2 regions of the Pseudoalteromonas sp. SG45-3 genome follow, and region 1 is predicted to be linked to the other one. Evidence: riboswitches for the same ligand, from Rfam matches in the RefSeq annotation. Region 1 holds a riboswitch; the other holds the start of a gene.
What was found. Region 1 has a riboswitch for lysine ahead of dapA (4-hydroxy-tetrahydrodipicolinate synthase). Riboswitches for the same ligand answer to the same signal wherever they lie in the genome.

Region 1 (16,162 bases):
TGGGCGTTGAAAAGCACGACGATACGCAAACGGCCGATAAGCTTTTACACAAGGTAAGTAATTATCGTATTTTTACTGACGAAAACGACAAAATGAACTTAAGCCTTAAAGATATTAAAGGTGAGTTACTGGTGGTTTCGCAATTTACGCTAGCGGCTGATACTAAAAAGGGTATGCGCCCTAGCTTTTCATCTGCGGCAACGCCAAGCCAAGCTAATGAGCTTTACGAGTACTTTGTTGCTCAAGCTAAAGAGTTGGGACTTACAATAGCCACCGGTGAGTTTGGTGCCGATATGCAAGTAAGCTTGTGTAACGATGGGCCCGTGACGTTTAACTTATCTGTTTAAACTTTTTTAGTAACCACGACAATATGATTTACATAGCCCGTAATTTTCTGCGGGCTAATGTTACAACCAAATACATCGAGTAATAGCTGTTGAAGTTGTTTTAATTGCGACTCATGCTGCGATAAAAAGTTAATAAATAGCACACCGTTGTTATTTAAAGCCGAGTAAATTTTTTTATAAAATGCCTCTTCAAATAAAAATCGAGGTGCATCTATTTGGCTAAACAAATCTAAAATAATCCAATCAATATTTTGCGCACTTTTTAAAATCTGTTGCGCATCGGCGCACAGCAATTGCTCATTCTTATTTGACGAAAAAAATTGGGTATAGCAATCAATAATATCGGCGTTTTTTTCAACCGATGTTATTTGTGCTTTAGGGTATTTGTGTTGTAAATAATTACGAATTGCTCCGCCGCCGAGGCCGAGTTCTAACACTCTTTGTGGCGGCTTAAGCGCCTGCCAATGCTTACCTAGGCATAATAAGTGTGGAAAAAGTAATAAATCCGGGTTATTTAAATCAATAACAGATTGAAGAGTGTCGTTAATCAGTAACCAGCGTAACTGCTCGTGCTCACGTACTTGAATGTGATCGCCACTGCATTTATGCCAATAGATTAACTGACCAATGCTGTGGCTATTTTCAATAAATTGATCGCCCAGCAAACCCGTCAGTGAATTTATATAATTGATTTTTTCCATCATATTCTCAGCATAAACTAGCAACGTTAAAGCGCAATGGCCTTTGCCATTATTTTTTACGTTATTTTACAGCCATCACCAAAGTCGTATTTGCAGTTTTTTTAAGATGGAGTATGGTATTTGCCATCAATAATACCAACGGACTTAATTATTTAAGCTTTTTAGTTTGGTAGATAATCAATACTATTAGTATAGCGCCGTAGCCTTTTTTGACTTTTATTTACGGCTTATATAACAACAGGAGTATGTATGTTTCAGGTAAGCACCCCACAAAGTAGCGAAGATTGGCAAGCGTATTACCAGTTGCGTTGGCAGGTATTACGCGCGCCTTGGGGCGAGCCACGTGGCTCTGAACAAGACGATATGGAACAAGACTCTGAGCACCGCTTTATAAAAAATAAAGAAGGCGAAGTGCTAGGTGTAGCACGTTTGCACTTTAACAATCATGAGCAAGCACAAGTGCGCTATATGGCGGTTGCAGAGGGTAATCGTAACCAGCATATTGGTAGTCGCTTACTGCACGAGCTTGAAAAAATTGCATGGGTTCAAAACGCAGGTGAGCTTGTATTGTTTGCACGCGAACGAGCGCTTGAATTTTATAAACGCCACGGTTACGAATTAAAAGAAAAAGCGCACTTAGCTTATGGCGATGTACAACACTTTAAAATGGTAAAGCAAAAACCGTCTGAGCCAGGTTGGTTTCGTCACCCTAATTGGACGCAAGTACTACAAAATACGTGGCGTGAGTCTATTCCAATTAGTGACGCGATGGGGATTAAGGTAGAAAGCTATACCGATTGGCAATTTACAACCAGCGCCGACCTAGACGCTAACTTAAACCTACATAACACTATGTTTGCAGGTTCTATTTATAGCTTGGCCACGCTAACAGGTTGGGGCGCTACGTACTTAGCACTTAAAGAAGCTGGGCTTGAAGGTAATATTGTATTAGCCGATGCTAACATTAAGTACTTAAAACCGCTTACTACCGACCCACGTGGTTGTGTTGATATACAAACCTGTAAGGGCAAGTTAAGCGATTTAGAAACCGACGGTAAAGCAAGTTACGTAGTGCCAGTAACTATTTACGATGGTGATAACGTGGTTGCAGAATTTGAAGGGCAGTTTGTAGTAAAAAAATAACTGTTTAGCTGTTCAAAACACAAAAAAGCCAAGCAATGCTTGGCTTTTTTGTGCGTAAAACTTAGGGAGTATTACAGCAAATCGGTTAATAATATACCGACACCAATACGTTCTACATCCGCATTGTAATCAATTAAGCTTTCGCCATAACCGTTAAAGTATTGTGCATAACCACGAACGCGACCCCATAAAGGAAACGACCAGTCGAGTTGAATTGCACCACGATTATCTGAATTTAAATTGTTACGCGTCATAAAGCTAAATTCATGGTCATGAAAACGATACGCGCCGCTAAATTCGAAGTAACCCATGTATTTGTATATGTCTGGGTTGTCGTCGCCATTGGCTTCTAAAATATCTTCTTTTTCGTCCTCAGCTATTCGGTACCAAGGTTTAAAGCTAAAAACAAAGCCTCTGTTTTCCCAAATGAAGTCTGCGTAAATACGGTTCCACGAACGTGAGTTTGGTTGGCTTCGACCATTTGATTGATGCGAAATACCTAATGCGATTGCCATTTCGTCGCCCCATAATACGTTTTCTGGGTCGAGGTAATTTATCCAAAATATTTCTGGTTCGTAGTTGGTCTCACGAAATGGAGACGAAATTTCTGAGTTATAAATTTGCCAATATGATTGCAGTGTAAAGCCAAAAAATATGGCTTGGTCTTTATCCGAAAAATCATCGTAAAGAGGCACTTTTATCGATAGCTGATATTTGGCTTCTAGGTTGTCGAGCGGTTCGCCGTCGTTATCATCTGTTAGTGCATCAAAACCATCAAAAGGGCGATCGTTTGGGTGTGATACGTACGAAAGCGGTAAAATATAGTTACGCTTATGTGGCGTAATTACATTTCTATTTTTTTTACCTACTTCTTCACGGGCTTGGCGTTTATCAAGCGCGGTAAGTTGTTTATTTTCTTCAAGAGCTGAACACTTTTTACGAAGATCGTCTAATGTCTGTTTACCATCTCCGCCAATTACCTCATTTAAAATACACTGTTTTACAAGCTCGATGTCGTTATCTTGCTCGTTTGTAGCAACTTCTTCTTGTGCGAAGGTAGCGGTACTAATTAAAGCAGAAAGAGTTATCCAGTGGCGCCAGCTCATTGTAATTCCTTGTGAGTTTGGGTTGTTGTATGCGTTAATTTAATTATAACGTCTTTTTACATATGTAACGGTGAACTTTTACTGAATTTGTATTTATAACAAGGTCTATACGTATACAAAGTAAGTATAGATCAAAAGAAAAGCGGCCTAAGCCGCTTTTCTAATGCAAATTAACTATTTTAGTTAATTTATACCAATTTTATTAAAAACATGATCATTCTAGCGTATTAAATAGCTCACTAACTACGTTAAAAATTATTTATATAGAACAACTATGTACCATAATTTTAGCCTTGTTATTAAGCTATTTCCTTATCGCTATAATAGATCACTAATTTAATGCAATTGGTATTACTCTCACGCAATGAGAAGGGTGAGCTAAAGCTCAAATATGTTAGTAAAAAACTTATAAAGCTCGGTACCTTGATTAACACTCGCTGAGGCAAAGTGCAAAATAGCAATTGCATCGCAATCAAGAGTAAGTGTTTGCAATGGTTGCTCACTTAAGTAGCGCTCCATGCGTAAAATATTGGCAATAGGCTCACCAGCTTTAATGTGCCCGCCAAGTGGGGCTAAGTATTCAACCATGCCGCCAATAGGGGCGTAATAGGCAAAGTAGTCATCTAAATTACATGCATAACGGGTCATATTAGCTGGCGTATGCGGTGCGTTTTGTAATACGCCTTTGTGATTTAAGTAACTTAAAATGCTGTTTGCATCGTTTAATGCTTCTTTTAAGTCTATTTTTTCTTGGCTGCCTAGCTCTACAGTAAATGCTTCTACAGGTATTGATAATTCGCGGCCTTGTCCGCTAAGCGCATCACTTAAATGCCACCATGGGCAAAAGTTAGCTTCATCCATAGCGCCGTCAAAATCACTAGGAATAAGCAATACATGTTCAATATTAAAGTAACGTGCGCTGTCGGTTGCATAGGTTGGGCAGTACAGATGCTTGCTTGAAATAGGGCCTGTGTGTAAATCGAGTACTATATCAGCTTGATGAGCGAGCTTTTGTAAGTTAAGCGCAATGCGTTTACCCGTATTGAGTAAATAAGCAGGGCCGTTAAGTTTGCTGTCTACTTCGTCAATAAGTGCCTGTTTGAAGTTACTTTTTAATGTAGCGTCGTCATACTGAGTATGATTTTGTGCAAACTGTGCCACTAAATTTTTATTGTAGTGATACATGCGATTCCAATTAGTGCCCGTAATCGGATCGAACCTGCCAAGGGTAAACTCGCCAGATTTTTGATTACAGCCAATCGGATTTGCATAAGGTACAAGGGTAATATCGCCACTAAGTTTAAGGTGTTTTAATTGCTCAAGCAGCTGAAAAATAACTGCGTTACCTTGCACTTCAGCGCCATGCATATTGGCCTGAATGTAAACACTTGGCCCTGTGCCATCACCTTTTAAACGATACACAGGAATTGTAAGCGGTAAGCCGTTTGCAACTTCCCCTACTACAATGTTCTCTTGGCTAATGTGTGTTGTATTACTCATACTTGTTACCTTAAATAATGGCTGGCATTTTCGGCTTGGCGAACACAGGTAAGTGTACCGTTTTGCAAGGTGTACTCAGCAGCTAGCTCATGGCATAAAAAATACGGCATACTTTCGGTAAAGCCGTAAGCACCGCATTGGCTAAACACTAGCCAGTCGTGCTCATTTAAATCGCTTGGTAAGTTATGTTCACCCAAGCAATCAAGCGCTGTACAAAGTGGGCCGTATAAAGTGACCGCTTGAGTTTTAGCACTGGATTCACGCAGTAATGCAGCAGGAAAGTCTTGGCTGGTAACAGCAGGGCGTAATAAGTGATTTATACCGCCGCTTAAAATTACTTGCTGTTGATTATAGTTTTGTTTGCGCTCTACTACTGGGTTTGCGTAATGACCGCATTCGCCCACGGCATAGCGACCAAGTTCCATCCATAGCTCTTCTACACCCGCATCATTTTTAATTTTAGCGAGCGCAGCAATTAAGTCATCCCAATCAAGTGTTGCTTCGTTTTGTGTATAAGGAATACCTAAACCGCCACCTAAATCTAAAATCTTAAGGCTAATATTTAAATCGCTGGCAAGTTGGCTAAGAGGTGCAATCATTTGTGACCACAAGTCGCTTAGTTTTTGCGTGCTAAGCATGTTGCCCCACTGAAAAATATGCAGGCCGTCGAACTTAAGTGCAGGGTAGTCAGCTACATTGAGTGCTTGCCATTCATTACAACCCAAACCAAACGGCGTAAGGCTGTCGCCGCCCAGTGGGTTTTTTTCACCTTCAGGCCAGCGTAATTGTACACGCAGTAATACTTGTAACTGCGTGTTTTGTAGTTGTGCTTGTTGGTTTAACCAACGTACTTGATTGAGGCTTTCTGCTACGAATATACGCACGCCGCGCTCAATAAAGTGTTTTATTTGTTTAGGGCTTTTTGCAGGCCCTGTGTTGAGCACGCGCTGCGAGCTAATACCTTGTGCTAGTACTTGCTCAAGCTCACCTTTACTTGCTACGTCAAAATTAAAGCCAGCACTGTCTAAGCTTTGAATAATTTTAGACAGTGGATTTGCTTTTACCGCGTACCACAGTTTTACATCGGTTTGCGCAACTAAACGTGCAAGATGCGCGTTTAGTTGATCTAAATCGTAAACAAAAAAAGGTGTATCAAGTTGTTGTGTAATTGTATTTACAGCGGTTTTGATAGGCGTGCTCAAAAAGCTCATTATCGTAAAACCTCTTCAAGTAATAATGATGCATCGCTTTTTTCGTCGCGGTATTTAACTATTAACGCACACGACATGCTTAGGCCTTGCTCGCGCGCCCACTCGTTTGACGCAGGGCGAGAGCCTGGTATTACAATAGCGTACTCAGGGATTGGCTCGCCTTTATCTAGTTGGCGCTCGTTTACGCAGTCGTATACCGGAATAGTTGCTGATAAACGCACGCCAGGGGCAAGTACTGCACCTTTTTTAATAACTACACCTTCAACAATAATACAGCCAGCGCCAATAAATGCGTCGTCTTCTACAACTACTGGGCTTGCACCAATAGGCTCAAGTACACCACCAAGCTGAACTGCAGCACTTAAATGTACGTTTTTACCTACTTGTGCACACGAGCCAACTAATGCGTGGCTATCTACCATTGTGCCTTCGTCGATATATGCACCAATGTTTACATACGCTGGTGGCATAATAATCGTGCCTTTAGCAACATAAGCACCACGGCGAACACTAGAGCCACCCGGCACCATACGTACGCCATCATCAGTACTAAATTCTTGTGGAGCTAAGTTATGTTTATCAACAAAACCACCTGCAAACTCAGTATTAGTGCCATTTTTGAAGGCATCCAAAATGCCTTGCTTTACTTCTACGTTAGCCTGCCATTGGCCGCTTTCGTTTTGCGATGCTGCGCGTACTGCGCCCGATTCTAAATTATTTAATAGTTCTAACCAGCTCATTATAAAAACCTGTATTTAATGCCAAGATAAAATGGTGTTGTTTGCAGTTGTGATGCAATCGGTATGAGTTAACTCAAGGTGTGTTAAAGGTGGACGAAGTTGCGGGCTGCTTAAGCGGCCTTGCAAATGCATCAGTACCTTTACGGGAATAGGGTTTGCGACAGCAAATAGGCTATTAATAGCGCTTGACCACTGGGCAAATAAATTAGGGTGTTGACCACTTAAACTGCGCTTAACAAACTCGTGAGTTTGTTCAGGCCATGCGTTTGCAGCTACCGACACCAAACCTTTTGCGCCAGCTTGAGCAAAATAAGGCATTAGCGCATCGTCGCCACTAAAAATAGCTAAATTAGGCGCCGCTTGGCGGTAAGCTTCAAACTGAGCAATACTGCCGCTCGCTTCTTTTAACGCCCATAAATTTTTATTTTTTTGTAAGTTTTGAATTGTTGCCACTGGGATGCTAACAGCACTTCGACCCGGTACGTTATAAAGCATACATGGGTGAGCGCTTGCATTTAGTAGGCTTTCAAACCAATGAGTTTGACCTATAGCACCAGGCTTTGCATAAAGCGGTGAGCCAAGTAAAAAGCTATGAATTGGTAGTGTATTACAGTAGTTAACCCACTCAATTTGTTGCTTTAAGTTACTACCGCCCACAGCAACCATGAGTGGTACTGTTGGTTTTAGCTGGCATACGTGTTCAACAATGGCTTTTTGCTCTTTTAGCGTTAGTGCTAAACCTTCGCCCGTACTGCCAAGTAGCAAAATACCGTTATGTGCCGCTTCTTGATCGCTAACCAGCTTAGTTAACGTGTTGTAGTCAACATTGCCGTGTTGATCAAATGGCGTAACGAGCGCGGTCCACAGTGAGTAGTCGTTTAAATTGAAGTTGTTGATCATCTCTCACGAACTTATAATTTGTACCAATTTTATTAAAAACGTGATCATTTTAGCGATAACTAATTTAATGCAATTGGTATTATTCGAAGAGTTAAAAAGCTTTATGGAAGGAGCCGCATTAACGTCGTTCGAACTAATAATTCGAAGAGCGAATGGGCTTAAAATAATAGGGCGCACGGCCTTAATATTTAAGACCAGAAGCTCTCCACCAAACTAACAAGCTGCTTTTTATAAACAGCTATTGGTGACAGTCGCTAGGGTTCAACCTAGTCGCCCGAAATAAACACCTCGCAAAAGTGGTTACTTCTCGGCGTTAATTCCCCTCACGTATGCTCACTGGAGTTTGCGCTCCTAACATACGCTACCTGAATAACGCACCTCTTCTAGCCCTTTGCACCTGTTTGTAGAGTAAAACTTACAAACCTGTGCAATTTTAATAGGGTAATTACGGCGATTAAAGCATTTTAGCCGTCTAGGTGTCAAGCGACTAAATACAGATTAATTCATCGAAAAGAGGGGTGGTTACGTATTAGGTGCTTTTCTCGTACACTAGCAATATAAGTAGTGAGGTATTTAATTAGTATGGAAAAATTTAGCGATATTTATAAGCGAGCGGTAGAGCGAAAAGGCTCTGAAAAAATGCTTAAGTTATTACTTGCAAAACCGCTATCTAAAAAACAACTAAGCACGTTAAGTGACGACGATTGGCTTGAAGAATTTACTCGAAAAGTATTTCAAAGCGGCTTTTATTGGTCAGTCATAAATAATAAGTGGGCAGGCTTTAGAGAGGTTTTTTGGGATTTTAGCGTTGATAAGTTATTAATGATGCCACCCGATATGCTGGAACAAAAAGCAACGGATGAGCGCATTGTTCGTAACTATAAAAAAGTAAAAACAATTACCGAAAATGCTTACATGATCCACGAAATAGCAGGGGAACATGGCAGTTTTAGTCAGTTTGTCGCTAATTGGCCAACAGACGATATTATTGGTTTGTGGGCGTATTTAAAAAAACATGGTTCACGTTTAGGCGGAAATACAGGGCCTTATGCGCTGCGTGCACTTGGTAAAGATACATTTTTGCTATCACGCGATGTAGAGAATTATTTGCGTGCCCATAAAATTATAGACGGCGGCTTACAAACTAAAAAGTCACTAAATGCAGCCCAAGCTTTTTTTAACGAAATGCAAGAGCAAAGTGGCTTAAGTATGCAAGAGTTAAGCTTAATTGTTGCTTATGGCGTAGGTGACAACCGTGTTGGTATAAGTCAGCAATAATAGGAATTACAATGAAATTAGTGCCAAGATACACAGGTGTTGCAGAAAACTTCGCAATAGAAGATTTCCCTGCAAGTGTCGCCTCTCCTCAGTTATTACTGTGGAATGAGAGCTTAGCAAAAGAGTTTAATATTAACGTTGCGGCTGATTTGCGTGCCAGCACTTTTAGCGGTAACGAAAAACAGGCGATTCCTGCAGTAGCACTTGGTTACTCTGGGCACCAATTTGGACATTTTTCACCACGCTTAGGCGATGGACGAGCGCACTTACTGGGCGCTATTAGTGATGATGAAAACCAGTTATGGGATATTCAATTAAAAGGCTCTGGTGCTACTCCTTACTCAAGAGGTGGGGATGGACGTTGCGCACTTGGCCCTGCTATTCGTGAATACGTAATGAGCGAAGCAATGCATGCACTGGGAGTTAAAACCACACGCTGCTTAGCGGTTGTTGGCAGTGGCGAAACGGTTTATCGTAATCCGCCACAAGCAGGGGCTATCGTTACGCGTGTAGCAACGAGCCATATTCGTGTTGGTTCATTTCAATATTTAGCGACGCAAGGCGATGTTGAAGGGCTTAAAAATTTAGCCGATTTAGCTATAGAGCGACACTACCCAGAAATAACCGATACAGGTTCGCAGCGATACTTAGCATTTTTAGGCGCTGTGATTAAAAACCAAGTTAAGCTAGTTGTGAGCTGGATGCGTGTTGGCTTTATTCACGGAGTAATGAATACAGATAATACGCTAGTTAGCGGAGAGACTATTGATTACGGCCCGTGTGCCATGATGAATAGCTTTGATTTTGATACCGTATTTAGCTCTATAGACAAACAAGGCCGCTATGCATTCGGTAATCAACCTAATATAGCTAACTGGAACTGCGCACGCTTAGCTGAGAGCTTAATACCACTCATTAGCGATGATGACGAGCAAGCTGTTTCATTAATGACGCCATTTATTAATAGTTTTGCTGAGCAGTTTAATACTGAGTTTACGGCTATGTGGGCACAAAAACTGGGTTTAAATGAATCTAGCGATAGTAGTGGCGAGTTAATAGCAGAGTTGTTAACGCTATTAAAAGATAATCAGCTCGACTACACCAATACCTTTGATGCGCTTACTGAATCCTTAAAAGGAGAAAAAAGCGTACCTGAGTCGCTAATTGAATGGAGAGCTAGGTGGGTAAGTTTAACTGACGATAATAGTTATGAAGTAATGAGAGCGGCAAATCCTCGTGTTATACCGCGAAATCATGTGATCGAAGAAATAATTGCACAATATAACGCTACAGGATCCAGCGAGTTGCTACAGCGCTTTATAAAAATAGCCAGCAATCCATATTCTAACAGTGAAGAGTTATCAGAGTTTTGCTCTCCACCGACGAATGATAATGACTACCAGACTTTTTGTGGTACTTAATACTTAACTTTAAATATAACCACATGATTAAAAAGAGTCATTTTTTAATCAAACATGCGCATATACCTAGGGGAATGCTAATTCTGGTGGTATTATGCGCACAATTAAAACCAAGCAATATTTCTTTGCATTTATAAGTGCATTTAATTTAATTGCTCTTACATTCCTTGCTAAGTACTAATTTACAAAAAACTACTATATTTATTTTTCAATAAAGTTTTAATTTCGCCTATAGTAAGTGGATGTGTGTTGCGACAAGGCATAGAAAAAAGTAATAAACTTTATTTTTCGTTAAGTATTGATTAACAAAGGCTCAGTTAGTCTATATAAAACTGATTGAGCTAGTATCGATTAGCTACAATTTAAAATTGTTCAAATGGGAAGAAAACAATGAAATTAAAATCACTTACAATTGCAATCGCGTTGGCTGCAACTAGCGCATCTACATTCGCTGCTGATAAAGAAGAAGGTTTCTACATTGGCGCATTTGGCGACTACTATGACGCATCTTGGAAAAACATGCGTGACCAAGCCGGTCTTGACGTAAACGAATCAACTGGCTGGGGTGTTGAAGCTGGTTACCGTTTCAGTGATTACTGGAGCGCACGTCTTGAATATGCAGACATGGATTTTAATGCTTTTGATAAAGTTGCTGGCAACCGTAACAATATTGATGGCGAGCGTTACGGTATTGATGCTCTTTACCATTTAGACGGCGGTCCTTTCTATGGTCTTTTCGGTATTAAAGAAATTGACGTAGTTGATGACAACACATTCTTAAATGCAGGTGTTGGTTACCAACATTTCATTACAGATGGCTTATTTGTAAATGCTGAAACAGCTGTATACCAAGGTCTTGACCGTGGTTACACAGATGTTGGTGCTAAAATTGGTATTAACTACTTATTTGGCCAAAACTCTGCTCCTGTAGAGCCAGTAAAACCAGCTCCAGAGCCTAAAGTAGTTGAAGTAGCTGTAGCTCCTGTAGACAGCGATAACGATAACATTCCTGATGCAGATGATAAGTGTGCTAACACACCTATGACTGATGCTGTGGATGGTACTGGTTGTACTTTATATGAAGATAAAGAAGTAACAGTAAGCTTATTAGTGACTTTCCCTAACAATGCTTCTGCAGTATCTACTCAATACTTAAATGATATTGAAAAAGTATCTGCATTCTTAAAAGAGTACCCAGATACAACAGTACTATTAGAAGGTCACACTTCTGCTGTAGGTAAAGCAACTTACAACAAATGGTTATCTAAAAAACGTGCTGATGCTGTAGCTAAGCAACTTGTTGCTGATGGTATTGCTGAAGACCGTATTACTACAGTTGGTTTAGGTGAAGAGCGTCTTAAAAATGATGCAAACACTAAAGCTGCAAACGCAGAAAACCGTCGTGTAGAAGCGCATATTAAAACTATCAAAAACGTTAAAGTTTTACGTTAATTAAATAGTTTGTAATAAAAACCCAGCCAAGTGCTGGGTTTTTTTATGCCTGTAATAAATTAATATTAGTTAATGGTAATGATTCTTACTTAATAAGTATTCATGAAAATAGTTTTTACTACAACCACTATTCATAGTATTTATAATCGGTATAATCAGTTGCGCAACTGGATGGATTTTCATCTATCCATAAAAGCTTTATAATTACGCGTTAGAATACTATAAGTATTGGGTAACTTATTTGCGCCCAAAGCGCTACCGGATACTTTCACGTCACCAAGAGGGCAATATTGTGCTACAAGAATATCGTAAACACGTAGAAGAACGTGCCGCGTTAGGTATCGTACCAGCGCCATTAGATGCTCAGCAAACTGCTGATCTTATTGAATTAATAAAAAACCCACCTGCAGGTGAAGAAGAATTCATTTTAGATTTGTTCATTCAGCGTATACCAGCTGGTGTTGATGATGCTGCTTATATTAAAGCGGGATTTTTAGCAGCTGTAGCTAAAGGTGAAGCTAATTCTCCACTTGTTTCTAAAGAAAAAGCGGCAGAATTATTAGGTACAATGCTGGGCGGTTACAATATCGCGCCAATGATTGACCTACTTGATGACGAAACACTTGCACCAATCGTAGTTAAAGGCCTTTCAAATACATTACTTATGTTTGATGCGTTCTACGATGTTGAAGAAAAAGCAAAAGCGGGTAATACATTCGCTAAGCAAATTATTGAGTCTTGGGCAAATGCAGAATGGTTTACTAATAAGCCAGCTGTTGCTGAAAAGATCTCAGTTACTGTATTTAAAGTAACTGGCGAGACAAATACTGATGACTTATCACCAGCACCAGATGCATGGTCTCGTCCAGATATCCCACTTCATGCTTTAGCAATGCTAAAAATTGAACGTGATGGAATTACACCAGACAAGCCAGGCGAAGTAGGTCCAATCTCTCAGCTTGAAGAATTAAAAACTAAAGGCTTACCACTTGCATATGTAGGTGATGTTGTTGGTACTGGTTCTTCTCGTAAGTCTGCAACTAACTCTGTACTTTGGTTCATGGGCGATGATATCCCATTCGTACCAAACAAGCGTGTTGGCGGTGTATGTCTAGGTAATAAAATTGCTCCAATCTTCTTCAATACAATGGAAGATTCAGGTGCATTACCAATCGAATTAAATGTTGATGAGCTTAACATGGGTGAGCAAATCGATATTTACCCGTACGAAGGTGTTGTTAAGAGCCACGGTACTGACAAAGTAATCTCAACTTTTGAACTTAAATCTGATGTAATTTTAGATGAAGTTCGTGCTGGTGGTCGTATACCACTTATCATTGGTCGTGGTTTAACTGATAAAGCACGTACATCACTTGGCCTAGGTCCAACTGATGTATTTAAAGTACCAACAGTGACAGAAGTGTCTGAAAAAGGCTTCACACTAGCGCAAAAAATGGTTGGTAAAGCGTGTAACGTTCCAGGTATTCGCCCAGGCCAATACTGTGAACCTAAAATGACAACTGTTGGCTCGCAAGATACAACAGGTCCTATGACACGTGACGAACTTAAAGACTTAGCATGTTTAGGTTTTTCTGCAGATTTAACAATGCAGTCTTTCTGTCATACGTCGGCTTACCCTAAACCAATCGATGTAAACACTCACCATACGCTTCCTGATTTCATCATGAACCGTGGCGGTGTGTCACTTCGCCCAGGTGATGGTGTAATTCACTCATGGTTAAACCGTATGTTATTACCAGATACTGTAGGTACTGGTGGTGATTCACATACACGTTTCCCATTAGGTATTTCATTCCCAGCAGGTTCGGGTGCAGTAGCATTCGCAGCAGCTACAGGTGTTATGCCTCTTGATATGCCTGAGTCAATTTTGATTCGCTTTAAAGGTGAAATGCAACCAGGTATCACTTTACGTGACCTTGTACATGCAATCCCTTACTTCGGTATTAAAGAAGGTTTATTAACAGTTGAGAAAAAAGGTAAAATTAACGAATTCTCTGGTCGTGTACTAGAAATTGAAGGCGTTGAACACCTAACTGTTGAGCAAGCGTTCGAACTATCAGATGCATCTGCAGAGCGTTCTGCAGCAGGTTGTGCGGTTAAACTTTCTAAAGAGTCTATCGCAGAATACCTAGAATCAAACATTGTTATGCTTAAATGGATGATCTCTGAAGGTTACGGCGATGTACGTACTATTGAGCGTCGTATTACTGCAATGCAAGATTGGTTAGCTAACCCAGAACTAATGGAAGCTGACGCTGATGCAGAGTACAAACATGTACTTGAAATCGATTTAGCAGATATTAAAGAGCCAATCCTTTGTGCTCCAAATGACCCAGATGATGCACGTTTATTATCTGATGTTACTGGCGAGAAAATCGACGAAGTATTCATCGGTTCTTGTATGACTAACATCGGTCACTTCCGCGCAGCAGGTAAGTTACTAGATGGCTTTAAAGGTCGTATCCCAACTCAGCTTTGGGTTGCCCCGCCAACTAAGATGGATAAAGATCAGCTTACAGACGAAGGTTACTACGGTATCTTTGGTCGTGTAGGTGCACGTATCGAAACTCCAGGTTGTTCACTATGTATGGGTAACCAAGCACGCGTTGCAGACAAAGCAACGGTTGTGTCTACCTCTACACGTAACTTCCCTAACCGTTTAGGTAATGGCGCGAACGTATTCTTAGCTTCAGCAGAACTTGCTGCAGTAGCGGCTATTTTAGGTAAACTACCTACTCCAGCTGAGTACCAAGAATACGCAGCGAAGATTAATGCAACGGCTGCAGATACTTACCGTTACTTAAACTTCCACCGTATGCCTGCTTACACTAAAAAAGCAGACAACGTGATTATTCAACAAGCTGTATAACTTTTAGAGTTTGTTTAAAAACCCGCTTCGGCGGGTTTTTTATTGGCTAAAACAAATATTAGATAGTTCATGCTTATTTTTTTATATTATTGTATTAACTCTAGTCTTAAATTGCTTTTAAAGTAATTAATCGCGCAAAAATTCCTATCAAAATGCATTAAAATCCTTATCAATATTCTCATTATTTTAGGCGAGATTTTATGACAGCATTAAACAACCAGAATTTATTGCAACTACGTTTTGTTAACCAAGCAAATATTGATTTGGTTAAACCTTCTTTTGATAACCTTCCTGCAAACCTTTATGCAGATGGTGCCTTTCGTAAACGTCGTTATTCAGTAGTAAAAATGCAAAATGGTGAAATAAAGCTACAGCAAGCCAAAGCATTTGTTCAAGATGATTCAATTAATACTTTTCAAGGCAATGTAGAGCGTACTTACGAAAATTTAGAGCAAAGTTTACTTGAGTCAGAGGGCATGAAAAGCATTGTAAATGAGTTTCGCCAACTTACCGGTATTGATGAGCAGCGTGATATTGAAATTCATCAGTTCCGCATGCTTGCCATTGATAGCGATACACCTGCAGCGCCAGAAGGCGTGCATCAAGATGGTTTTGACCATGTATGTATATGCGGTGTTTCTCACGAGAACTTAGAAGGTGGCGAACTGCTTGTATACGAAAACAAGCAAGCTGAGCCTTGTTTTAAAATGGAAATAAAAGACGGCATGTTTGCATTAATAAACGACCGTCAAGTGTGGCATAACGCAACACCTATGAACAAAATTGATGCTAGCAAACCAGGTTACCTGGATTGTTTTGTATTAACGTCTTAAGGAAGTTAGGCATGAACATAACGCAATTACGTGAGCAGTTTCCAGCATTAATGCAGAACGTTGATGGTAAATCGCCAATATTTTTAGACGGACCAGGTGGCTCGCAGGTACCAACATCGGTGCTTACTGCGATGACAGCTTATTTAGGTCATTATAATTCGAACTTAGGTGGCGCGTTTTTTTCAAGTGATAAAACGGTTGAGTTGATGGCGAATGCGCGCCAAGCCGCCGCTGACTTACTTAATGCACCTAGCTCACAACAAATTGTGTTTGGTCCAAACATGACCAGCCTTACGTTTAGTTTTAGCCGTGCAATTTCACGCGACTGGCAGGCTGGCGATGAAATAGTTGTAACCAATGCCGATCACTTCTCGAATGTATCGTCGTGGCAACAAGCTGCAGAAGATAAAGACGTTAAAGTTAATACGGCTTTAATTAACGAAGCTGATTGCAGCTTAGATATGGCGCAATTTGAAAGCTTATTAAACAGCAACACTAAGCTTGTAGCGGTCACTTACGCTTCAAATACCACAGGTTCAATTAATAATATTAAACGTATTGTTGAGCTTGCTCACGCTGTAGGTGCACTTGTTTATGTTGATGCCGTACATTATGCACCGCACGAACTTGTTGACGTGCA
Region 2 (16,162 bases), on a different contig from region 1:
GCTTGCACACACAAGTACAACGGCGCTCACTGCCCACGTTGCTTTGGTGCGACTAACGTTATGGTTTTCGACTAAAAACGCTACCGGAATTTCAGTCGTCGATATAGTTGACGTAACCGATGCGATAGACATTAATACAAAAAATAATAAACCAACTAATAAACCAATTTCGCCCATGGTGCTAAATAGCTCAGGTAAAATAGCAAAAATTAGCTGCCCTTCACCAATCAGTTTACCACCACTAAATACTTCAACACCGTTGTGCTGCGCCACATAAATAGCAGGAATAATGAGTAATCCCGCTAAAAAAGCAACGCCAGTATCAAGTAGTGCAACACCGGCGGTGAGCTTTGGTAAATTAGCATCTGGCTGTAAATACGAGCCGTAAATCATCATACAGCCCACACCTAGTGAGAGCGAAAAGAACGCTTGCCCCATTGCGGCAATAATTAAATTAGGGTCGAGTATTTGGCTAAAATCAGGAATTAAATATGCGGCAAAGCCTTCACTTGCGCCATCGAGTGTTGCAATGTAAGCAATTAAACCAACAAGCAATACGAGCAGCAGTGGCATTAAACGGCGCGACCACGTTTCGATTCCCGACTTAACACCTTTTAAAATAATACTGGCAGTTAAAATAAGCATAAGCGGCGTAAATACAAAATTACGCAGCACTGAGTCGCTATGTAAAAATTCGCTTGCGCCTGTAAAACCTAAAAATGTGGTTATGGGCTCAATAGCATAGGAGAGCATCCACCCTGCTACTATTGAGTAAAAGCTGAGCATGACAACTGCGCCTGCAAGGCCTATGTAACCGGCTGCTGCACCTACTTTACGGTTAGTGCTTTGCCATGCATCGCCCAATGCTTTTACCGGGTTAGCTTGTGCTTTGTGACCTAAATAAAGTTCGGTATACAGCGCAGGAAGCGCAAGTAAAAATATAACAATAAAATAAACCAGTAAAAAAGCACCGCCGCCATGGTTGGCCGCTTGCGTAGGAAAACCCCAAATATTACCCAAACCCACTGCTGCGCCAGCAGCGGCTAAAACAAAACCAAGTCGGCTTTGAAACCCATCACGCACTTGTGCCATACATCTACAAATCTGTTATTATTTTGATTATTGTGAATTAAACCATATTTCATGCCAGCTGAGTAATAAAATTGTACCCAGCCTTTATTAGTGGCGTTAACCGCTCACAATATCAGCGACTTCTTTTGCTTTAGGGCTTTTATGACTGAACACTTTTTTAAAAACGCCTTGAGTATTACTTCAACTCAATTGGCAAATTTGTCTTTTGCGAGTAACAGTATTTTATTATTTAATGCTAAAACACTTGAGCTTAGTGACTTTAATTTGCCCGATTGCTTAAGCCCATTTGAATTAACTATTATAAACCGCCGTAAAAGCCCACAAGCTAAGCAAGAGTATTTAGCAACGCGGTTATTGTTAAAACACCTTATTAAAGTAACGCAGCCACAACATGCGCACGTAGCCCTTAATAAAATGAGTACCGAATTTGACGAAGCAAGCTCAAAGCTGCAAATACATGTAAGTGGTGATGTTATAAATACCTGTATTTCACACTCGCATGGTTTAGTTGGGGTCGCACTAAATTTTGATAAAAGTGAGTTTGGTTTTGATATTGAAAAAGTAAGCCTAAAGCGCCCATTTGAAAAGCTCGCTAAGCATTTTTATCATAATGATGAAATTACACTTATCACCAAGCCCACTAATACCCAAGCCCAAGCAGATACGTTTTTTAGAATTTGGACATTAAAAGAGTCATTTGCTAAAGCCACCAGCCGCCCTATTGCAAAGTTACTTAGCCCTAATGTGTTTGACGAATTACATAGTGCAAAGCTGAGTGCTTGCAGTAATCGCGTTACTGTAGCTGATAGCAATGACAGTAATGTTTGTTTTGATGTGAGTGTGGTGCATAAAAAAAGCATCGACTGGCGATGCTTTTTATTAAATGACTTTATTAATCAATTTTGTTAAGTGATTTTACTGGGTAATTTTCCTGAATAACCGTTATTTACGCAGCAAAATCATTTTCTAATAAACGGCTATGAATAGACTGTACTACGTTATCTGACTCAGTTTGCTCTACTAAAAAGCACAGGTTGTGCTTACTAGCACCGTGACAAATTAATCGAATGTTAAAGTCTTTTAGTACACTCATTAAGTTCATTTCGTGTTGGCGTAATTGAATCTCAGAGCCAATAAGTGCCACCAATGTTAGGTTGTTTTCTACCGAAACATGGCAAAACTCTGCAAGCTTATCTAGGCATTTTTGATCAAGCTCTGGGCGCGAGGCGTTTTGCGCGTTATCAAGCGTTATAGCCACACTGATTTCTGATGTAGTTACCAAATCTACCGATATATTGTATTCACTTAATAGTGTAAATACGCGTGCTAAAAAGCCGCTTGCTAGTAGCATTTCTGGGCTTTTAAGCGTAAGCAATATTTGGTTTTTACGTTGGGTTACTGCGCGTATACCTGGTTGCTGCGATTTTTCGCGCTCAATCCACGTACCGCCACGCTCTGGCTCGCGGCTAGAACCTACAAACACGTTAATGTGGCTACGACTCGCTGGTAAAATAGTTGCTGGGTGTAATACTTTTGCGCCAAAGGTTGCCATTTCAGCGGCTTCGTCAAAACTTAAGCGTGCAATAGGCGTCGCTTTTGCGCACAAACGCGGGTCGGTGCTAAAAATGCCCACTACGTCGGTCCAAATATGCACACTTTTAGCGTTAATCGCTTCAGCTAGTAATGCAGCGCTGTAGTCTGAACCACCACGTCCTAGCGTTGTGGTGTGACCGTATTCGTCACTACCAATAAATCCCTGAGTTACAATTACTTGAGCGTCTAATAACGGAATTAAATGCTCTTTAGCAGCTTGCGCTGTGGCTGCAACATTGGGCGTTGCTTTACCAAATTGGCTGTCGGTTTTAAGCACCTTGCGCACATCAAAGCGATCGGCATTTAAACCTTGTAAACGCAGTACCTGAGCAAACAAATACGACGATAAACGCTCACCAAAGCTAAGTAGCTCGTCGTGTTGCTGATCGGTTGTTAGTGGCTCTTGAGCCAATGTTTGAAATGCTTTTAGGGTTTCGTTAAAGCCAACCGCTAAATCGGCATCTAGCGATAATTCATCTATAATAGTTTGTTGAATAGCAAGCACGCCATTTATGTGTTCTTGGCGCTCACTAGGAGTAATGCTTGATTTACACAGTGCAACTAAGTGATTAGTTACGCCGGCACTGGCGCTCACGGCAACAATACGTACGCTTTTATCTGCAACAATAATTTCGCTACAGCGACTCATCGCTTCAAAATTTGCAACACTTGTTCCACCAAATTTGGCAACGATGTAATCTGATTTTGCGCCTGATACTGTTTGTGGCACTGATTGGGTAGTCATTTAGTCTCCTTTCGCGGTATCCAAACCGCAATAAAACAAGAAGAACTTGGCAAAGGAATGCTTGAAGATAAGTCCACTGCCAGAAGCTCTCCACCTATATTGGTGACAGTTTTGAGGATTCAGCCCCATAAACCGAAAAACAATGACGACGTACCATTATTTCCCTCGGCGAGTACTTCCCTCCTTAATGATCATCGGCTTTCGTCGCCTAACATTAAGTACCTAAGTATCGCACCTCTTCTGAATGCTTTATTAACCAGTGGCTAATAAAACAAAACCCCACTAAGTAGCGGGGCTTTGAAAGTTATCGTTTAGACGTCTAGCTGTCAAGCATTTAATAATTTATGAGTTAAATAAAACTGCCCATGTAATACGAGCCCGCATATCCAACCGTGTAACAAATTAATAAATGCAGCGATAAACGCAAGTAGCTCATAAAGGTAAGCGCTTTAACTTTACTCATGGCAATAATGCCCGCAGCCGAACCAATAATAAGCATTGAACCGCCCACACCCGTTGCATACGTAAACGACAACCAATGTTGTTGGCTCATTACTATATTGGCTTTTAATAATGCAGCGGTAAGCGGTACGTTATCGACCCCAGCTGATAATATGCCCATTAAGTAGTTTGCGTATTCTGGTGCCATTACCGTGTATAGATCGGTAAATTTACTCAACATACCAATTTCTTTAAGTGCACCTACAAGTAAAAGTACGCCTACAAAAAACAATAATGTGTCGTATTCTATATCGCGAACAAAATCGATTATGTCTTTGTTTATGTCTTTTTTACGCATTAAAAATTGCGCCACTAAAAACATCACTGATAAGCCAAACAAAAAGGTTAATAGAGGCGGTACGCTGTAAATTACACTCAGCGTAAGTGTGCTCACTACGGTAGATAAAAATATAACAGCAATGGTTATGTCGGTTTTTTCAATGCGGGTTTTACCTGCACTAGCAAACTCAACACGCCCTTTCATACCTATAGACAGTAACGCGGCAAGCAGCATAACGCTTGCAAGTGCTGGCGCTATAAGTAGTAATAAATGAGCAATGGTTACTTTGCCATCTAAAAATATCATTAGTGTGGTTACGTCACCTGTTATTAGCGATACCCCACCTGAGTTAACTCCAAACACAATAAGCGTGGCGTATTTAATGAGTTTTTTAGGTTCAAGCTTTAACGACATAACAACCGCAAGCGATATAAGCGTCGCTGTTACGTTATCTGAAATCGACGAAAACAAAAACGCAAAACCACCCACCAAAAACATGAGCTTTTTTTCGCTAATACTTTTTGGCATAACACGGTGCACAATATTTTCTATAAACCCCTTTGAATTTAAATACGCGACAAAGGTCATTGCAGCCATTAAAAATAGCCATAGCGAGGCAATTTCTAAAATATTTTCATTTAAAAGATGTTGAATCGTATCGGGGCTTTGCCCGTGTAGGGGGTATATAAAAAGAAGAATCCAGCAAAGCGTACCAAAAAACAGCGTGGTTTTAGCTTTATTGACATGGATTATATCTTCTATAACGATCAGTAAAAATGCAATCGCTATCAGGGTTAGAATAATCGAGGAAACCATGGTAGTTAAACAACCTTTGATATAGTTTTAAAGAACACACAAATAACATTCCATTTCATGTGCCTATTTTCGGCGCGAATTTTAGCACTGCCTCTATGCAAAAACTATTATTAAATGGTCTTAAAAACGAATACTATATACAAACAAGATTAATTAAAAATACGTAATAATGAGTCTTCTAAAAGAACTCAATAATAAAATACTAGGATGTTGTAACCCCTTATGATCCCAGCTAAAAAGCTGCTAAACACCATAACCGAACATTGGGGTGTATTAGAGCTATTATTTAAACGTTTTAAAATGGCTGACTTTAGCCTAAAAGACGTACAAAACGCGATTAAGCAAAAGCAGTCTACGTGGTCAAACGAACGCATTTATAAAGAAACAAATCGTTTGTTAAACCAAGATATTTTAATTCCACTGGCTAAATCCTCTCAGCTTGAAATAAATCGTGCTATTGCTGATTTTGCTACTTTTTTACTGCAAGAAGAGCATTTAGGTTTAGCGCAAGAAATTAGCGTATTAGTAGAGGACCTAGCTCGTTTAGGTAACCGCTTAGATAACGCTGGCGAAATAGAAGACTTTGACGATTTGCGCCGCTACAGCCGCATTATGGATGATCGGGTGCGTAAAATAATGAAGCTCTATACGCACAACGAAAACGCTATTTTAAACATTGTGGAACAAGCCAAATCAAATAATGCAGTGCAATCGCTGCAAAAGCGTTATAAAGCGGTAATAGAAGCCTTTGACGAATACATAGAGCCAATGCTTGAAATGGTTGATATTCGTGGTGAATTTCATGCGTGTTTTACCCTCATTGAAGAGCAAATAAGTAAGCAAATACTGCACATTGAGCGCTCAGGTAAAGCGTATAACGACAAACGTATGCTGGAGCAATTACGTACCCGTATACTCGAAATGCATTTAATGGGCCGAGAAAGCTTACGTAAAAGTGCCGATATGCTTATGCCACTGCGCGAGGAGCTACGCCGTAATAACTTAATTACTCGCCAAGCAGCCAAAGTACTTGGGCTTGTACGTAAAAATGGCGTAGACAACATGCTAAGTGCTGTGCAGCCACATTTTGTGAGCGACGCGCAGCGATATTCGCTTGGTCAGCAACGCCATATTGTGGCTTACATGGCAAGCTTGGTTGAATTTGAACACGAAGAATACCAATTGCCTGACCAGCAAGACGTGCCTGCATTTGTTACGCCTAATATTCCTGACTACAACGATGTTAAAACCAGCTTTGCTAAGCGCTTTAATAAAAAACGCAAAAAGCCGCAGCCCTTGCTGCAATTTTTAGACGAAAGCTATCCAGATCTCGATGCCGACGAAATGCTATTTTTGTATCAAAAATTAGTCAGCGACAGCGATATTAAAATAATTCAAAGCGATGAAAAAGCCCGCGTAAAAATTGCCGGTCAGCACTTTTCTTTATATCCATTTAATTCAGAGCCTCAGCCAGATTCAAAGGCAGGTAAATAAACCATGACACACATAAACTTAGACGAGCTAACCCATCTACAAGCCATTAATAAAAAATTAGTAGCGGGTTATCACATTTGCGAGCAAGACAACGTAATGTGGCAAGAGCTTGACCAACACATAGAAGACTACACCGCCCTATTTACCGCCCTAGGTAACGATTTAAAACACGACAGCCGTGGCTTTTATTATTTTGGTAGCGACGAAAGTACGCCAAATATGGGCAAAATATCTCGCGCTATCGCGCTCACCATTTACATTTTAATTGAGCACTACGCCAATACGGGTAAAGACCCAATGCGCGCATTGTTTGACGACGTAAACGATTTAGAGCTTATGCAAACGCTGGTGCAAATTAACAAACATTTGTTTGATCAGCTTGAGATATTTTCGGGATCGGATTTGCGTAAAGACGTTTACCTGCGCATGGTGCGCTTAGGTTTAGCCCGTGAAGTAGAAGGCGGCTTTATGCTACAAGCGCCAATTCACCGCTACATAGATGCACTCATGGAAGTAAACGAAGAAACCTACATTACAGAGGACGAGGAATGAAAAATCTATACGGACTAAGCAAACTCGCCCTACTTAACACCGCAGGCTATGCAAAATGTGTGATCCCGCTTGATAAAAGCAGCTCTATTTGCGCGCCCAATAACACCGGTAAAAGCTCGGTTATTAACGCCCTGCAGTTTCCGCTTATTAACGATTTGCGCTTAACAGAATGGGACGGACACGATTTAGATGAAACCCGTAAGTTTTATTTTTCATCCGATCAGTCCTACATTTTACTAGAAGCTAACTTGCCTCATGGCTCGGTAGTAATTGGAGTTGCAGGCCTTGGTAAAATTGCCGGTTACGCGCATCAGTACTTTTGTTATCAAGGAAAGCTTGATTTAGAACTGTACACGCAAGGTAAAACTATTATTAAATTTACCAAGCTGTTCAACCATTTAAAATCGCTTAACTACAACCCTATTGAGCTTAAAGCACAAGAGTTAAATGCGCTATTGACTGGCGGCGCAACCCCATTTGACGGCGATATTAACCTAAAAATGATCCCGCTTAATAATGTCCAAGACTCCTCTATTTATAAAGAAATATTTAGACGTATTCTTAACTTACATAAATTGGGCGCAAGCGACGTAAAACGCTTTATGCTACGCGTGTTTGAACGCCATATGTCAAACTCTAAGGTCGACTTTTATGAAGTATGGCGTCGCTCGTTTGATAAAGTAAACCGCTCAAAACGCGAATTAAAAGCCCTTGAGTCAATGCAAGAGCCAATAGCAGCGCTTGAATCAATGCTTGAAAACCAAACCGTGCTTAAAGGTAAATTAGCCGCATACGCACCTAAAATTGACCAAGCACTGATTGATTTTGATACCTATCAAGAATCGCAACTTAATGAGCTGGGTATAGCCCTTGAAGATATAGAGCACGAAAAACACGAGTTTGAGCAAAAACAAAGCCTATACGTACAGCAATCGCGTGATATAGAGCGCAGACAAACTCAAATTGAGCAGTGGTTTTTAGATTACGATGCGCTTAAAAGCGAGTTTGAACTAGTAAATAAAGCCACCCTTAAAACCAGCCTGACTCAGTTAAAGCAAGATTACGAGTCGCTTTCGCACTCTATAACTAGCGCACAAGGGCAAAGCCTGCACACGCTTGACTACCGCATCAGCGAAACACAAAAACAAATTAAGAGCTTAAAGCTACAACTTAAAAACCTTGAGTTTAATTTGTTTACCCGTATGCGCGAAGACCTCTCGTTAAAAGAAGTAGAGGAAATATCGCGGATTTTAAACCCTGATATTCTCTCATTTGCGACCACCACTAATGGCGATATAACCATTGATGACGAAGACGCGTTTGGGGAATTTTTATCGCTGTTAAGTGAAAACGTTAAAGGCGGCGTATTAACGCTACCAGGTGCGAGCATTAAGCTTAAAAAGCTCTCGCCTGTGCAAATGCAAAGCGGCGAAAACAAAGAGCAATTAACCGCTCAGTTAAATGCACTTGAGCATTCACTTAAAGAGTTTAAGCAACAGCGCGATGTTGCTGCAAACGTTGCCGACAAGCAAAAAGAAAAAGACGCGTTATACGATGAGCTTATGAGCCTCGAGGGCGCGCTAAAACGCTTAGAGCAGTTTGAGGTAATGCAGCAGTCGGTTGAAGCGCAAGCCATGCTAAAAGAGCAGTTATTAGCTGAGCGCGAACAAGTTGACGACTACTTGCAAGATATTCAAAAAAATAGTGGCTCAATTGCCGATCGTCGCTCGTTAATTAAATCGAAACAAGAGCAAATTAATCGCCAAACTGAGCGATTACGCCAAGTTAAGAGCGAGCGAATTGATCACACGCTTGATTTATACAGCGGTAAAGTAACTCCATACATGATTGATATTACGGTCGACTTTGATAACTTAAGCGACCTTGTTCATCATTTTAATAAAGACTGCCAAGAACTGCGTAATTTTGACATAAACGTGCGTAATACCTATTTGCATGTATATAACGCGGGTATTACTAAATTCGACAACGAAAATGATGAATACACTAAATACCAAAAGCTAATAAGCGCCTTTCATAATATTGATAACGAACGCGATGCTGTTGAGCGCCAAGCACGCGTTGCGCTTACCGAAGTGGCCGCAACTATTAAAGGCTTGCGAGAAGATTTAGACCGACTTCGCCGCGAAATGAATAGCTTTAATAAAGGCATAAGCCAGCACCGAATTTCAAACCTGCAAGCGTTTAAAATTAACGTAATACCTCGCAAAATGCTGGTTGATAGTATCGATACCATTATCAGTACGTCGCATCAGTTTGAGCAAGGTGACACGCTTGATTTACTTAGCCAAGAACCTTATAGCGAAAGTGCGGTAAACGAAGCAAAAGATCACTTAATTAAACTCGCATCAGATAAAGCGGGCTTAACACTTACCGATTTATTTGATATTCGATTTGAAGTAGTTAACCGCGCAGGTGAAACCGAACACTTTGAAAAAATAGATTCTGCAGGTTCAAACGGCACACGTATTACGATTAAGTTATTGTGTGGCATGTTGTTTATTCGTTACTTATTAAGCGATCAGGAACAAAACCTATACCGTATACCTATTTACATAGATGAAGCGGCCGACATTGACCCACAAAATCAAAAAGCAATTATAGAAACCGCACTAAGCTTTGGTTTTGTTCCTATATTTGCCTCAGTTAAGCCGCAAATAAGTTGTGACTACATTGTGCCGATTCGCTCGGTAAAAGACGGTGCACAAAACTGGGTAGATGAAAAAGATTGGATTGAAGTTGAACACAATTAATTGGCCGTTAAGGCAAACCAACTAAACTAAAATATAGGACGTTTAAATAATACACATTTAAACTATGTGTGTTATTTTAAATTAATGCATTTTATTGGAGCAAACGTAATGAAAAATATACTTATTGTTGCAGCGCTAGCACTACTTACAGCCTGTACACAAACCCCTGATTGGGATTACGATAAATCAGCCAACTTTAGTAATTTTAAAACATTTGCTTGGGTAGAAAACGCCAGCCTAACTAAAGACACAAATAATTACCAAATTAATGGCCTAATGGAAAAACGTGTTCGCACTGCCGTTAACGCAGAACTGAGCCAAACACTAGGTATGAGCTTAGTTGATGCAGCAAATGCTGATGTACTTGTTAACTATCATGCATCGGTAGATAAAGAGCTTGAAGTAGATACATTTAATGTAAACTACCGCCCGCATTGGGGTTATTGGGGTACTGGTTTTCAACGTGACACAACCGCGCGTGAATACGAAGTGGGCACACTGATTATTGATATTGTAGACCGTGAATCTAACCAGCTAGTATGGCGCGGCGCAAAAGAAGGCCGATTAAAGAAAAACCAATCGCCAGAACAACGTGAAGCATCAATTAATAAAACAGTGAGCGAAATTTTAAGTAACTTCCCGCCACAAAAGCAGCAGTAAATTAAAATTTAGTTTTAAAAGCTCACAGGTTTGTGAGCTTTTTTGTGGGTGCTTGTTTTTTGGGACTTACAGACTTAAGTAATTACGAGCTACGCTCGTCACGTCAGCAAGCTGCACGTCTACAAAATACCGGATTAAACTTTACCTGTAGGCGCTATGCTTGCTTGCGCGAGAAGCGATAGCTTCTAATTACTTTATAGCGCTATATTCCATCTTAAATTACGAGCTGCGCTCGTCACGTCAGCAAGCTGCACGTCTACAAAAAAACACCGTGTTAAATTTACGATTTATACTTATGCAGTAACTCAAGCGGTATATGGCAGTAATCATCAGGGTGATTAGTTAGTCGGTCTTGATGCTCAGGATCGCTTGGCACGTAGTTAGTTAGCAGCTCTACCCCTACCACAATTTTATCGGCATCACTGCGCTTGTTTATATAATTGCTTGCTGCATCTAAATGGCTTTGGTTTTTGCTATAAATGGCAGTGCGGTATTTAGGGCCTACGTCATCCCCTTGTTTATTAATACTGTATGGGTCAATAATTTCAAAAAAGTAATCATACAGCTTATTTAGGCTAACGACTTTTAAATCAAAAATGACCTTTACGCATTCGGCATAACCATCGTATTCGCCGTCAGTGGTTTTGCTTGTACCATTAGCGCGACCTGCTTCAGTAATTATTACGCCTGGTAAGTGCTTTAAAAATTCTTGTACGCCCCACAGGCAGCCACCAGCAAAGTAAATAGTATTATATTCTTTAGTATCCATTATAAATGTTACCTAATAAGTAATTATACCGATTGCATTAAAATAGTGTTCTATTATAGCGCCAAGAAAATAGCGCAATAACAAGGCGAAAATTATGACATATAGTTGTTCTATATAAATAATTTTTAACGCAGTGAGTGCGCTATTTAATACGATAGAATGACCATGTTTTTAATAAAGTCGGTATTACGTAAATGGTTATCAAATGCAGTTATTAGCAAATTAATGTACAATCGCGCACAAAATGACTGCTGTTACATTTAGTTATTTTATCATGCTCAAATATAAGCTTTGAAATTAATTGTAACCGCAGCTACAAATAAAAAATGATGAGAAACACATGAATCGCACACCACACCTTATAATACCTGCAATATTATGCAGCGTTACTGCATTTGCTAATGCTAATACGCTATCTGATGAGTCGGCAATCGAGAAAATAACGGTTGAGGCCTCACCCACTGCAAATAAGTTGCCAGTAGGTACATTCGACTCGCCTATTTCTAATTTAGAATATGACCCTCGTGTTGACCTTCAATCGCGTAATATGGCTGAGGCGCAGGCTGATGTAACTATACGCGGCGGTATTTTCGAAAACACCGGCTTTAGAGTAGGAAGCGCTACTCTACTTGACCCGCAATCTGGGCATTATTTTGCTGAAATACCCATTGCACCGCAAATGCTAAGCGGCCCAGATGTTTTAACTGGTGCCGATAACGCACTTTACGGTATGAATAGCTCTGTAGGTACAGTTTCGTTTGGTTGGAAACCGATTATTACCGGCGGTAGTGTATCCCTTGGTACTGGTACAAACGACTTTAATCTGCAAAGTATTCACGCTGCTAAAAACACACAACTTGATAGCTTAGCTAACTATACTCTGGGCTTTGAAGGTGAGTATTCTCATTCGCAAAGTGATGGCACCATTGATAATGGCGATCATGACTTTTCGCGCGCCTCAGCTCGCGTGCAATTAGCAAGCGAGCACAGCCAAACAGATTTGTTTTTTGGCTCACAAGATAAGTTTTTTGGCTGGCCTAACTTGTACACCCCTTTTGGCGTTAACGAAACTGAAGATTTAGAAACCCGTCTTTGGATGCTTAATCACAAGCAAAACTACGCTGATAACAGCAACTTTGAAGTATCTGCTTATTATCGTACCCATGACGATCACTATATTTACTCGCGCGAAAATCCTAGTGCATTTGAAGCTTTTCATAAAAGCGAAGTTAAATCGTTTGGACTTTCGGGTCGCCATGCACAAAGCGATGCACTGGCAATAAATTACTCTACACAGTTTATTGACGACTCAATTGAATCTACCACGCTTGAAAACAACTTTACCTCTCGTAAGTATTATAAATTAAGCGTATTGCCTGAATACAAAATGGCGCTTGAGGATAATAAACAACTTACATTTCGTTTAGGTGCTGCGTTTGACGATACAAATAGAGACGACTCTGAACTGTCACTTATTGGTGATATAACGCTTAATACACAAAACAGCAAAGGTCTTGAGCGCACGTTTTATTTATCGTACGCAGAGGCGAGTCAAGTTGCAGGCTACACAGCCATTGGCGGCAGCGACTCTGGCGGGTTATTTAGAAGTAACTACAACCTTGAGCGCGAAACCACATCAAACTTGGAGCTAGGTTTATTACTTGAAGAACAAAGCTGGCAGTTAAACTCGGCTATTTTTTATCGAAAAGATAATAACTTGACCGATTGGACCTTTAATTTTGATTCAACCTCAGCGCGCTTTGCAAACCCAGTAGATATTGATACTGCAGGGGTTGAATTTTTAGCGACTAAGCACTTTGATACAGCAAAGCTTATAGCAAGCTACACCTATTTACATAAATCAGAAAACTACGGCGCAGCCGATATTGATGCCAGCTTTTACGCGTTAAACTTTCCTGATCACCGTTTAACACTTGGCGCTGTGTACAACCCAACTGATATTTTAGAATTTAGAATAGATAACGAATGGCGTACACAACACAAAAATTCACTTAGAAACGGCAATGACAACGCGTTATTTACCCAGCTAACGCTTAAAATAACGCCGCCACAGGTGAGTAATTTATTTATCACCTTAGCGGCAGATAACTTATGGGATGAGTCGTTTGAAGAAATACCAGGTACACCTGGGCGCGGTGAGCAATATACGTTAAGCGCAACGTATAGCTGGTAGAAAATAAAGCCAGCGTTTACGAACTCAATTTATACTTTGGTTTGTAAACGCTGTGTTTATTTATATAAAAGTGCAGTTTTTAGGAAAAAATATTACACAAAGAGAAAAGAATTAGGAGTAAATGAGAAAAACAAAAGCCAACTATTACTTTAAATTAATCTCCTCCTCTAAAAGCGCAGCGCCTCCTCCCCTCTTTGTGAATAAATCAGTTTTACAGGCTTTGCCTGTCACGTAAGCAAGCTTCACGTCTACAAAACAAACACAAGCCTACACTTTGGCGGTAAACGCAGAGCTTGCTCGCGTGAAAAGCGCAGCTTTTAATTACTTAAAATAAAAACACAGTAATAAATAAGTGTAAATATATGTGTATTTTAATAGCTCACTAAGTGAGCTCTTCGAGCTCTGTAATAAGCGCTAGGGCTTGCGCGTTTGTTGACCCGCACACATCAAACGTGGCGCTAAAATCGCTACACACTTTAGGCCGACTTTCATCACCAAATAACTTACATAAATTACGTTCGTCTAGCTGAATACAGCGCTCTCCGGCTTTTTTACCATTTGGCATACCTGGAATAGGCGAACTAATACTTGGCGCAATACAACATGCGCCGCAGCCTAGCCTGCAATTCATCGATTCGGTTTTCATAATTTCCTCTGAATAAAAAACACTTACTTTAATTTCTTTTTAGGAACTTAATTAGTCGCATAGCGAGTTGTAACACACATATGTAATGCTTTGTTACATCTTAAAACAGCTTGTAAACACTTTATTGCGTATTATTGCTCTGTCACCACCAATTATGAAGGAATGCCTTGTGGCTACTACAAAACAAATAATACTCCCAATCGCTGTTTTAGCAGGCGGCATTGCGCTAGCTATAGCCTTTAAGATGATGAAACAGCCACCTGAAGAAAAGCCAGAGCAAGATTTACGTCCTTTAGTAGCAACACAAAGCGTACTTTTAGATTCTATAACGCTCGATGTTAAATCGTACGGCATTGTTAAACCAAAATATCGTACCGAGCTAATAGCACAAGTTAGCGGGCAAGTTATTTCGGTATCAGATCAATTTGTAGAAGGCGCGTTTGTAAAGCAAGGCGATATTTTAGCACGAATTGATGCAAATGATTACGAAGCAGACTTTATTGAAGCGCAAGCGGGTTTAGCACAAGCAAGCTCAGCACTTGAAATAGAACGCGCGCAAGCACATGTCGCTCAAGCTGAGTGGGAGCGCATTAAGTCAGACTCAAGCGACGCTATCGCATCAGAACTTTATTTACGAAAACCACAGCTGGCAGAAAAATTAGCGCGTTACCGCTCTGCTCAAGCAAGTGTTAAGCGTGCTAGCCGCAATCTTGAGCGTACTTATATTAAAGCCCCTTATGATGCCATTATTAATGAGCGCACAATTAGCTTGGGTTCAGTAGTAAACCCAGGTAATAGTTTTGGCGCACTAAGCGCAACCTCAGTTGCAGAGGTACGTTTACCGGTTGCCGATCAAGAACTGCAATATTTAAAAAATGGCGGCGTAGGCTCAAATGTTACATTTAACGCAGAATACGCAGGTAAACAAACAATGTGGCAAGCCAAAGTAATTCGCACCGAAGGTGTGGTTGATCAAACAAGCCGTATGAGCTACTTGGTTGCACAACTTGCAACACCTTATGGCGATAAAACGCGTCCTCTTCGTTTTGGTTCGTACATTAACGCTACCATTGAAGGCCGCCCGCTTGATAACGCAATTATTGTTGCGCACCACTTAGTTAAAGATAATAAAATTGTAATTTTAAATGACGATTTAACATTGTCGTTTAAAACCCTCAATATTATACGCGAACAAAACGGCATGATTATAGCCAGCCAAGGGTTAAACAATGGCGAGCAAATTGTTACCTCAGCGCTTGAATACCCAACTGAAGGTATGGCAGTAAAAATTGAAGATATTGCGCCTGATAAAACTGATGTAACTCAACTTGCGCTGAAAGAGGAATAATCATGAACACTCGTGAAACAGGGTTAATAGCATGGTTTGCCCGAAATCCCGTTGCAGCCAACCTACTAATGATATTTATATTAGTGGGCGGTATTTTAATGGCAATGACCATTCGCAAACAAATGTTCCCACAGTTTGAAAGCAACTGGATAAGCGTACAAGCAGTTTACCCAGGTGCAGCCCCGCAAGAGGTTGAAGAAGGCATAACCATAAAAGTTGAAGAAAACCTCGAAGGTATTGAAGGCATTAAACGCCTAATTACGTACTCTAACCGTGGTTTTTCACAAGCGTGGATTGAAATAGAAGAGCAATATAACCCACAAGAAGTACTTGATGAAATTAAAGTACAAGTTGATTCAATAAACACCTTTCCTGCGGGAATGGAGCGCCCTGTTGTGCGCCGCGATAAGTTTGAGCAAGAGGTAATGATACTCGCGCTTTACGGCGACATGAGTAACTACCAGTTAAAAGAGCTTGGCAACGATATAAAAGACGAGTTACAAGCACTGCCTCACGTGAATCTTGTTAATTTTAACGGCGGCTTAGAATACGAAATTGGTATAGAAGTCAGTCCTGATAAACTACGCGAGTACGGCTTAACATTTAGAGATATTGCAGGCGCGGTGCAAAACTTTTCGGCAAATATGTCGGCGGGACAAATACGCTCTGAAAATGGTTATATTTCGATGCGTGTTGAA

Region 2: it holds a riboswitch for lysine, as region 1 does, so the genes downstream of both, lysC (lysine-sensitive aspartokinase 3) here and dapA (4-hydroxy-tetrahydrodipicolinate synthase) in region 1, are expected to answer to the same signal.

What each region holds. Positions count from the first base shown of each region.
Region 1 covers NZ_JACJEN010000009.1:47,293-63,454, forward strand. Annotated here, with positions in the region: gene dtd (D-aminoacyl-tRNA deacylase) at 1-347, shown strand, start outside; gene H5126_RS12060 (spermidine synthase) at 344-1,051, opposite strand; gene H5126_RS12065 (bifunctional GNAT family N-acetyltransferase/hotdog fold thioesterase) at 1,298-2,191, shown strand; gene H5126_RS12070 (phospholipase A) at 2,263-3,297, opposite strand; gene H5126_RS12075 (succinylglutamate desuccinylase/aspartoacylase family protein) at 3,676-4,797, opposite strand; gene H5126_RS12080 (PLP-dependent decarboxylase) at 4,803-6,008, opposite strand; gene H5126_RS12085 (2,3,4,5-tetrahydropyridine-2,6-dicarboxylate N-succinyltransferase) at 6,008-6,748, opposite strand; gene dapA (4-hydroxy-tetrahydrodipicolinate synthase) at 6,764-7,648, opposite strand; lysine riboswitch at 7,839-8,039, opposite strand; gene H5126_RS12095 (DNA-3-methyladenine glycosylase I) at 8,231-8,926, shown strand; gene H5126_RS12100 (YdiU family protein) at 8,938-10,347, shown strand; gene H5126_RS12105 (OmpA family protein) at 10,738-11,799, shown strand; gene acnB (bifunctional aconitate hydratase 2/2-methylisocitrate dehydratase) at 12,092-14,689, shown strand; gene H5126_RS12115 (2OG-Fe dioxygenase family protein) at 14,890-15,522, shown strand; gene H5126_RS12120 (cysteine desulfurase-like protein) at 15,534-16,162, shown strand, end outside.
Region 2 covers NZ_JACJEN010000005.1:175,299-191,460, forward strand. Annotated here, with positions in the region: gene H5126_RS08385 (sodium-dependent transporter) at 1-1,092, opposite strand, end outside; gene H5126_RS08390 (4'-phosphopantetheinyl transferase superfamily protein) at 1,234-2,001, shown strand; gene lysC (lysine-sensitive aspartokinase 3) at 2,039-3,430, opposite strand; lysine riboswitch at 3,506-3,678, opposite strand; gene nhaD (sodium:proton antiporter NhaD) at 3,780-5,027, opposite strand; gene H5126_RS08405 (hypothetical protein) at 5,250-6,521, shown strand; gene H5126_RS08410 (condensin complex protein MksE) at 6,525-7,073, shown strand; gene H5126_RS08415 (ATPase) at 7,070-9,847, shown strand; gene H5126_RS08420 (DUF4136 domain-containing protein) at 9,956-10,507, shown strand; gene H5126_RS08425 (peptide-methionine (S)-S-oxide reductase) at 10,788-11,276, opposite strand; gene H5126_RS08430 (TonB-dependent siderophore receptor) at 11,617-13,470, shown strand; gene H5126_RS08435 (YkgJ family cysteine cluster protein) at 13,853-14,116, opposite strand; gene H5126_RS08440 (efflux RND transporter periplasmic adaptor subunit) at 14,286-15,464, shown strand; gene H5126_RS08445 (efflux RND transporter permease subunit) at 15,467-16,162, shown strand, end outside.